Regions from separate parts of the Actinomadura sp. NPDC000600 genome, predicted to be linked through region 2. Evidence: riboswitches for the same ligand, from Rfam matches in the RefSeq annotation. Region 2 holds a riboswitch; the other holds the start of a gene.
The links. A riboswitch is a leader RNA that binds a small molecule or an ion and turns the genes downstream of it on or off. The one in region 2 is predicted to bind glycine.
Positions count from the first base shown of each region.

Region 1 (4,411 bases), on a different contig from region 2:
GTTCGGCGAGGTCCTCGGACTCGGTGGGCTCGATCATCAGGGTGCCGGCGACGGGGAACGACAGGGTCGGGGCGTGGAAGCCGTAGTCGATGAGTCGCTTTGCGACGTCCTCGGCGGTGATCCCCGTCTCCTTGGTGATCTTGCGGAGGTCGGCGATGCACTCGTGCGCGACGAGGCCGTTCCGGCCGGTGTAGAGGATCGGGTAGTGCGGGGCGAGGCGGGCGGCGAGGTAGTTGGCGCCGATGATCGCGCCCTCGGTGGCGGCGCGCAGCCCGTCCGGGCCCATCATCGCGATGTAGGCCCAGGAGATCGGCAGGATGCCGGCCGAGCCCCACGGGGCCGCGGAGATCGGGCCGACGCCGGTGCCGGGGCCGGCCTCCTCGCGCAGCGGGTGGTTGGGCAGGAACGGGGCCAGGTGCTCGCGGACGCCGACCGGGCCGACGCCGGGGCCGCCGCCGCCGTGCGGGATGCAGAACGTCTTGTGCAGGTTGAGGTGGGAGACGTCCGAGCCGAACTCGCCGGGGCGGGCCAGGCCGACGAGCGCGTTGAGGTTGGCGCCGTCGACGTAGACCTGGCCGCCGGCCTCGTGCACGGCCGCGCACACCTCGGTGATCGTCTCCTCGAAGACGCCGTGCGTGGACGGGTAGGTCACCATGATCGCGGCGAGCCGGTCGCCGTGCTCGGCGAGCTTGGCCCGCAGGTCGTCGAGGTCGACGTTGCCGCCCTCGTCGCACTTGACGACGACGACCCGCATCCCGGCCATGACGGCGCTCGCGGCGTTGGTGCCGTGCGCCGAGGAGGGGATCAGGCAGACGTCGCGGTGCTCCTCGCCGCGGGAGGCGTGGTAGCCGCGGATGGCGAGCAGCCCGGCCAGTTCGCCCTGGGAGCCGGCGTTCGGCTGGACGGAGACCTTCGCGTACCCGGTGATCTCGGCGAGGCGGTCCTCCAGCTCGCCGATCAGCTCGACGTAGCCGGCGGCCTGGTCGATCGGCGCGAACGGGTGGATGTCCGCGAACTGGGGCCAGGTGATCGGCTCCATCTCGGCGGTGGCGTTCAGCTTCATCGTGCAGGAGCCGAGCGGGATCATGGACCGGTCGAGCGCGATGTCCTTGTCCTGGAGCCTGCGCAGGTAGCGCAGCATCGCCGTCTCGGAGCGGTGCGCGTGGAAGACCGGGTGGGTCAGGTAAGGGCTCTCGCGGCGCAGCGCGTCCGGGAACGCCTCGGGGGCCTCGCCGGCCGCCGGGGCGCCGAACGCCTCCAGCACGGCCGCGACGTGCGCGGGCAGCGTCGTCTCGTCGCAGGCGACCGCGACCCGGTCGGGCCCGTCCGGGCGCAGGTTGATCCCGCGCTCGCGGGCGGCCGCGACGACCTCGGCGGCCCGGCCGGGCACGCGGGCGAGGACGGTGTCGAAGAACGAGCCGTGCACCACCTCGACGCCGCCGGCGCGCAGGCCCGCGGCGATCTCGGCGGCCCGGCGGTGCGTGCGCTGCGCGATCGCGGCCAGGCCCTCGGGCCCGTGGTAGACCGCGTACATGCTCGCCATCACCGCGAGCAGGACCTGGGCGGTGCAGATGTTGCTGGTGGCCTTCTCGCGGCGGATGTGCTGCTCGCGGGTCTGGAGCGCCAGCCGGTAGGCGGTGGCGCCGTCCGCGTCGACGGACACGCCGACGAGCCGCCCGGGGAGCTGGCGCTGGATGCCCTCGCCGACCGCCATGTAGCCGGCGTGCGGGCCGCCGAACCCGTAGGGGACGCCGAACCGCTGCGCGGAGCCCACCGCGATGTCGGCGCCGGACTCGCCGGGCGGGCGCAGCAGCGTCAGCGCGAGCAGGTCGGCGGCGACGACGGCCTTGGCGCCGCGCTCGTGGGCCTGCGCGATGACGGGCTCCAGGTCGCGGACGGCGCCGGAGGCGCCCGGGTACTGCAGCAGCACGCCGAAGAAGTCGCCGTCCGGGAGCCCGCCGGACAGGTCGGCGACGACCACCTCGATGCCGAGCGGCACCGCGCGGGTCCGGACGACCTCGATGGTCTGCGGGAGGGTGTCGGCGTCGACGAGGAACGTCCCGGGCTCCTTGCGCCTGGACACGCGGTGCGCGAGGGCCATGGCCTCGGCGGCGGCGGTGCCCTCGTCCAGCATGGAGGCGTTCGCGACGGGCAGTCCGGTCAGGTCGCCCACCACCGTCTGGAAGTTCAGCAGGGCCTCGAGGCGGCCCTGGGAGATCTCCGGCTGGTAGGGCGTGTAGGCGGTGTACCAGCCGGGGTTCTCCAGCACGTTCCGCATGATCACGCCGGGCGTGGTGGTCCCGTGGTAGCCGAGCCCGATCATGGACGTCAGGACGGTGTTGCGGGACGCCAGCTCGCGGAGCCGGTCCAGCGCGGCGGTCTCGCTCAGCGCGGGCGGCAGGTCCAGCGGCCGGGAGGTGCGGATGGCGGCGGGGACCGCGTCGTCGATCAGCGCCTCGGCGCCGGAGTAGCCGATGGCGGCCAGCATCCTCGCCTGGTCGCTCGGGGACGGGCCCACGTGCCGGTCGGCGAACGCCGACCGCGGGTGCTGCGGCGCGGCCACGGGGGCGAAGAACTGGGCGGTCATGGAAGGCCTCCTGGCTGCTGCGGTCGCTCAGGTGCGCCGCCGGCGCGGGCCGGCGGGCCGGTCTCCCCCTCTGTCATCGGCACCTGAGAGCTTCACCCGCGCGGCGGGGTTTCCCCTTCGGTGAGCCGCCCTTCCCCGCGCGCGGGGATCGACGCCTGCTTTCCAGAGGTGCCTCGTCCGCGCGGTCCTTTTGCCTGAGAGGTTCCGGGGAGGTTGCCCCTTCGGCGCCCCACGCTGGCGGCGTGGGGTCTCTCCCGCACAGGGTCGACGGCATGTCCTAGGACGAACCCTACCCAAAGGCGCGTCCACCGGGTGGTTCCGGCCCGCCGCAAGGGCCGCGCCCTTCCGGCGCCCGGGGTCTACCGGCGAGTACCATGTGCTCACCCACCTGGGACGGGAGGGGCTCGGGCCGCACGGGGGCGGGGAGATGAGGCTGCGGGATGGACGCGCGTCCCGGCGGCGCTCCGCCGACTCGACGGCGCGCCGCCGGGTCTGGGACGCTGGCCACGATGACGGATGGCCGGAGCGGCGGTACGGCGTGACACAGACCCACGACGGCGCGGTGCGCCCGGCGCCGGGGGCGTCCGCCGGCGTCCCCGTCGAGGAGCCCGCCCAGCCCGACCGGATCCGCCGCCCGTCCGACGCCTTCCGGTTCGCGGCGTCCGTCGTGGGGCTGGCGGCGGTCATGCTGCTGGTGTCGATCGCGCAGCAGACGACGCACGGCCTCCAGACCGACATCGCGCAGGGCACCGCGCACGCGCCCCGGCCGCTGCTGACGCTGGCGACGCTGGTGTCCAGCTTCGGGGTGCTCGCCGTGCCGATCGCGTTCGGGATCGAGCGGCTGTTCCACAAGGACGGGACGCGGGTCGCGATCGCGCTGCTCGCCGCGATGATCGCGTTCGGCGTCACGGTGGGCCTGGACGACCTGGTGGTGCGGGCCGCGCCGGGGGGCGTGCTCGACTCGCTGATCTGGGGCGGCACCGAGACCGCGCCGGTGCACACCGACATCGCGCCGGTCATCGCGTTCGTCAGCGCGGTCGGGATGGCGGGCCGCGCCCGCTGGCAGGCCGCCACCTGGACCATGATCGGGCTGGCGGCGCTGACCGGGCTGACCGCGTCGTACGCCTCCGTGGCCGCGCTGGCGGCCACCTACCTGCTGGGCCGCGCCATCGGCCACGGCACCCTCTACGCGGTCGGGACGCCGAACCCGCGCCCGTCCGGCAGGACCGTGGTGGCCGCGCTCGAACGGCTCGGCCTGCGGCCCGAGCGGGCGGCGCGGCTGGACGGCTCCGGGGAGGGCACCGACCAGACGCGCCGGTACGGCGTCGTCCTCGCCGACCGCCCGCGGGGCGGGACCGGCGCCCGGCTCCCGGCGCGGCGCGGGCCGCACGGCGAGTGGGACGTGGAGGTCCGCGTCCTCGACCGCGACCAGCAGACCGCCGGGCTGCTCTACCGCGTCTGGCGGCTGCTGCGCCTGCGTGGCGACACGACCGGGCGGACGCTGCGCTCGCTCCGCCGCTCCCTCGAGCTGGAGTCGCTGACGGCGTACGCGCTGGACGCGGCGGGCGCCCGGACGCCGCGGCTCGCCGGCACCTGCGAGGTCGGCACCGAGGCGGCGCTGCTGGCCTACGAGCACGTGCCGGGGCGGCGGCTCGGGGACGTCCCCGACGACGAGGTCACCGACGCGCTGCTGACGGACGTGTGGCGGCAGTTCCGGGCGCTGCAGGCGGGGCGGATCGCGCACCGGCGGCTGGAGGGCGGGGCGGTCCTGGTCGGCGACGACGGCCGCGCCTACCTGACCGACCTGCGGTCCGGGGAGACGGC
Region 1 covers NZ_JBEUPD010000049.1:47,627-52,037, forward strand. The annotation lists gene gcvP (aminomethyl-transferring glycine dehydrogenase) at 1-2,587, opposite strand, end outside; glycine riboswitch at 2,760-2,854, opposite strand; gene ABWI07_RS39815 (lysylphosphatidylglycerol synthase transmembrane domain-containing protein) at 3,126-4,411, shown strand, end outside.
Region 1: linked by a shared signal. The riboswitch ahead of gcvP (aminomethyl-transferring glycine dehydrogenase) and the one ahead of gcvT (glycine cleavage system aminomethyltransferase GcvT) in region 2 are both predicted to bind glycine.

Region 2 (4,411 bases):
GATCGCGCAGATGCGGGCGCGCGGGGAGCGCGGCAGCGTCGTCACGCTCCTGTGCGACGGCGGCGAGCGCTACGCCGGCACCTACGGGTCGGACGCGTGGCTCGCGGAGCGGGGCATCGACATCGCCCCCTACCGGGCCGCGCTGGACGGCTTCCTCAAGACCGGCACGATGCCGGACGTCACCCCGTGACGCGGATCGGGTTGAACAGGTCGGCGTAGATGAGCAGGCCGCCCATGATGATCAGGACGGCCGCCATCACGTACGTCACCGGCAGCGCCTTGGCGACGTCCACGTAGCCCGGGTCGGGGCGGCGGAAGATCCTGGCGAACGCCTTCTTGACCGCCTCCAGCAGGGCGCCTGCGATGTGCCCGCCGTCCAGCGGCAGCAGCGGGATGAGGTTGAACAGCCCGACCGCGAGGTTCAGCGAGCCGAGCAGCATCACGAAGAAGGAGACCTTCTGGGTGCCGGTGAGATCGTCGGACGCGGCGACCTCGCCGCCGATCCGGCTGACGCCGACGACGCCGATCGGGCCGTTCGGGTCGCGCTTCTCACCGCCGAAGGCGGCGTTCCACACGCCGACCATCTTCTGCGGCATCCGCACCAGCGCGCCCGCGGTCCGCGCGGTCAGGTCGCCCATCGTGCTCGCGACCGCCCCGGGCCCCTGCCGCTCGATCGCGCTGGTCGGCGTGATGCCGAGGAAGCCGACGTTGACGACCTTGTTCTCGTCCTCGAGGTCGTACATCTGGTTGCGGGTGATCGGGACGTTCAGCCGCACGTCCTGGCCGCCGCGCCGGACGGTCATCGGGACGGTCTTGCCGCCGTCGTCGCGGATCAGCCGCTGGAGCTCCCCGTAGTCGTCGACCTTCCTGCCGTCGAACGACACGATCCGGTCACCGGGCCGGAGCCCGACCTGCCGCGCGGGCGTCGGCGCCGCGCTCGCCGGGCACGCGGTGACGTTGGCGCTGGCCGGCACCATGCACTCGGCGACCTCCTTGATCACCGGCTGCGGCTGGTTGGTGCCGATGCCCATCAGCAGGATCGCGAAGAACAGCACCGACAGCAGCAGGTTCATCGCGGGCCCGCCGAACATGATGAGCAGCTTCTGCCACCACTTCTTGGCGTAGAACACGCGGTTCTCGTCGCCCGGCCCGACCTCCTCCAGCGCGGCGCCGCGCGCGGACTCGATCAGCCCCTGCCACGGCCCGGTGCTGATCCGCCGCACCTGCCCCGGGGCGTCGCCCTTGCGCGGCGGCAGCATGCCGATCATGCGGATGTAGCCGCCGAGCGGGATCCACTTGACGCCGTACTCGGTCTCGCCCTTGCGCTTCGACCACATCGTGGGCCCGAACCCGACCATGAACTGGGTGGTCCGCACCTTGAACAGCTTGGCGAACGAGAAGTGCCCGAGCTCGTGCAGCGCGATGGAGACCAGCAGCCCGAAGAAGAGGATCAAGGCTCCAGCCAGGTAGTAGACCATGCGGCGTGCCCCTCCGGGTCCGTGTTACCCCGTGCCCGGGGTTGATCTCCAGCGACCAATTCAGAGTACGTTACGGCCCCCGATCCGGTTGAAGCGAACGAAGAACCCGCACAACCCCGCTCCTTTGCGCCGAGGTGCTAACCCGCCCGCGCGGCATTGGCATGAGGATGCGTATCCGCAGGTACCGCCGACCCCGCATCATGGGCGCTCCCACCCCGGTCGACGGAGGTTCCCACCTTGAAGCGCGGTCATGTAGCGGTACTCGCCCTGGCCCTGGCCCTGCCCCTGGCCGGCTGCGGGGGCTCCGACGAGGGCGGCCAGGCAGCGGGCACGTCGAACTCCCCGGCCCCGACCGCCGCGTCCCCGGCTCCGTCCACCCCCGAGCAGGGAACGGGCAAGGAGGCCACGCCCCTCCCTCCGGCACAGTCGAAGGCGGTCAAGGCCTTCAACGACTGCATGCACAAGCAAGGCGTGGAGATGCCCACCCCCAACCCCACGAGATCCCCCGCCCCGGACGAACTCCAAAAGATCAAGGCCGCCCTCCAAACCTGCGTGAAGTCGATGTCGCCCCCACCCAGCACATCCCCCAACTGACACCGGCACGCAGGCCCCAGGACGTCCCGAGTGCACCCCCGGCAGCGCACTCGGGACACGCGTTTCCCCAGGCGCGGGCCCTGGGGAAACGCCAGGAACACTGCTAATCTCTTTCGACAGCTGATGATCCCGTGCGGGAGAGTCCCTTGCATCCGGCTTGGGACGCCGAAGGAGCAAATCCTCCCCGGAACCTCTCAGGCCCACGGACCGCACGGGCCAGGCGACCTCTGGAAAGCGGGGACCCCGGTCCCCCGCCGAAGGTGAAAGCCCGCCGCGCGGCGGGTGAAGCTCTCAGGCGCCGATGACAGAGGGGGAGGCACCGATACGCCCGGTGCGCGAGTGGGACGATGGACCACGCGCGCCCGTGACGAAGGAGCCGAACCCATGTCCGCCGACAAGACCGCGAAGAAGACGCCGCTGCACGACGTCCACGAGGACCTCGGCGCGAATCTCGTCGACTTCGCCGGCTATCTGATGCCGCTCCGCTATGCGAGCGAGACCGCCGAGCACCAGGCCGTCCGGACCGGTGCCGGGCTGTTCGACCTGTCGCACATGGGGGAGATCTTCCTCTCCGGTCCGGGCGCGGGCGCCGCGCTCGACTACGCGCTGGTCGGGAACCTGTCGCCGATGCCGGTGGGCAAGGCCCGCTACACGATGATCTGCGGGCAGGACGGCGGCGTCCTGGACGACCTGATCGTCTACCGGCTGGCGGACGAGACGTGGATGGTGGTCGCGAACGCGGCGAACGCCGCCGTCGTGCGGGACGCCCTCGTCGAGCGCGCCGCGGGCTTCGAGGCCGCGGTGGACGACCGCTCCGACTCCTACGCGCTGATCGCCCTGCAGGGGCCGCGCTCCCAGGGGATCCTCGAAGGGTTCACCGACGCGCCGCTGGACGGCCTGAAGTACTACGCGATCCTCGCGGGGCGGGTCGCCGGCGTGGACGCGCTCGTCGCACGCACCGGGTACACGGGCGAGGACGGGTTCGAGCTGTTCGTCGACGCGTCCGACGCCGTCCCGCTGTGGAAGGCGCTCGCGGCGGTGGACGGGGTGGTCCCGGCGGGGCTGTCGGCCCGCGACACCCTGCGCCTGGAGGCGGGGATGCCGCTGTACGGGAACGAGCTGACCGCCGAGACGACGCCGTTCGAGGCGGGCCTCGGCCGGGTGGTGAAGCTGGACAAGCCCGTTGATTTCGTGGGGAAGAGCGCCCTGGCGGCGCAGGCGCAGACCCCTCCGGGCCGTAGGCTCGTGGGACTGGTCGCGCGGGGGCGTCGCGCGCCCCGCAAGGGGTACCAGGTCGTCACGTCCGGCGGCACGCCGTGCGGGGTCGTGACGAGCGGCGCCCCGTCGCCCACACTGGGCACGCCGATCGCCATGGCGTACCTCGACAGCGGCGTCGAGGAGACGGGCCTCGCCGTGGACGTCCGAGGCCGGCACGAGCCGGTGGACGTGGTGGCCCTGCCGTTCTACAAGCGGTCCTGATCTGCAAGCGTTCCTGAACAAGTTGTCCGGCGGTGTGGGGCCCCGCCCCCACAGTGGAAAGAGAGAAGTGATCGTGAGCGTTCCGGAGGAGCTCCGCTACAGCGAGGAGCACGAGTGGGTGTCGGGCCTCGGTGGCGAGGACGGCATCGTCACGGTCGGCATCACCGCGCACGCCGCCGACGCCCTCGGCGAGATCGTCTACATCGAGCTGCAGCCCTCGGAGGGCGACACCGTCGAGGCGGGCGAGCCGTGCGGCGAGGTCGAGTCGACCAAGTCGGTCAGCGACATCTACTCCCCCGTCAGCGGCGAGATCACCGCGATCAACAGCGCGGTGGTGGACGAGCCGAAGGTCATCAACGACGACCCGTACGGCGAGGGCTGGATCTTCAAGGTCCGGATCTCGGAGGAGCCGGGCGACCTGCTCGACTCCGCCGCCTACGACAAGCTGATCGAGGAAGCATGAGCGGGCTGGAGGGGCGCGGCGGCGCCTGGACTGAGGAGCGAGGAACGAGCGACGAGGGAAGGCGCCGCCAAGTGGCGCCCCGGAAGCCCGCGGGGAGCACAGCATGAGTCTGTACGACTCCCTGGCGACGGCCGATCCGGAGGTCGCCGAGGCCGTCACGGCGGAGCTGCGGCGCCAGCAGGGCACCCTCGAGATGATCGCGTCGGAGAACTTCGCGCCCGTCTCGGTGCTGGAGGCGCAGGGGTCGGTCCTGACGAACAAGTACGCCGAGGGGTACCCGGGGCGCCGCTACTACGGCGGCTGCGAGTTCGTCGACATCACCGAGCAGCTCGCCATCGACCGGGCCAAGGCGCTGTTCGGCGCCGAGCACGCGAACGTCCAGCCGCACAGCGGGGCG
Region 2 covers NZ_JBEUPD010000001.1:401,967-406,377, reverse strand. The annotation lists gene cds1 (L-cysteine desulfhydrase Cds1) at 1-190, shown strand, start outside; gene ABWI07_RS01910 (M50 family metallopeptidase) at 180-1,478, opposite strand; gene ABWI07_RS01905 (hypothetical protein) at 1,716-2,072, shown strand; glycine riboswitch at 2,197-2,292, shown strand; glycine riboswitch at 2,297-2,383, shown strand; gene gcvT (glycine cleavage system aminomethyltransferase GcvT) at 2,457-3,551, shown strand; gene gcvH (glycine cleavage system protein GcvH) at 3,625-4,014, shown strand; gene glyA (serine hydroxymethyltransferase) at 4,118-4,411, shown strand, end outside.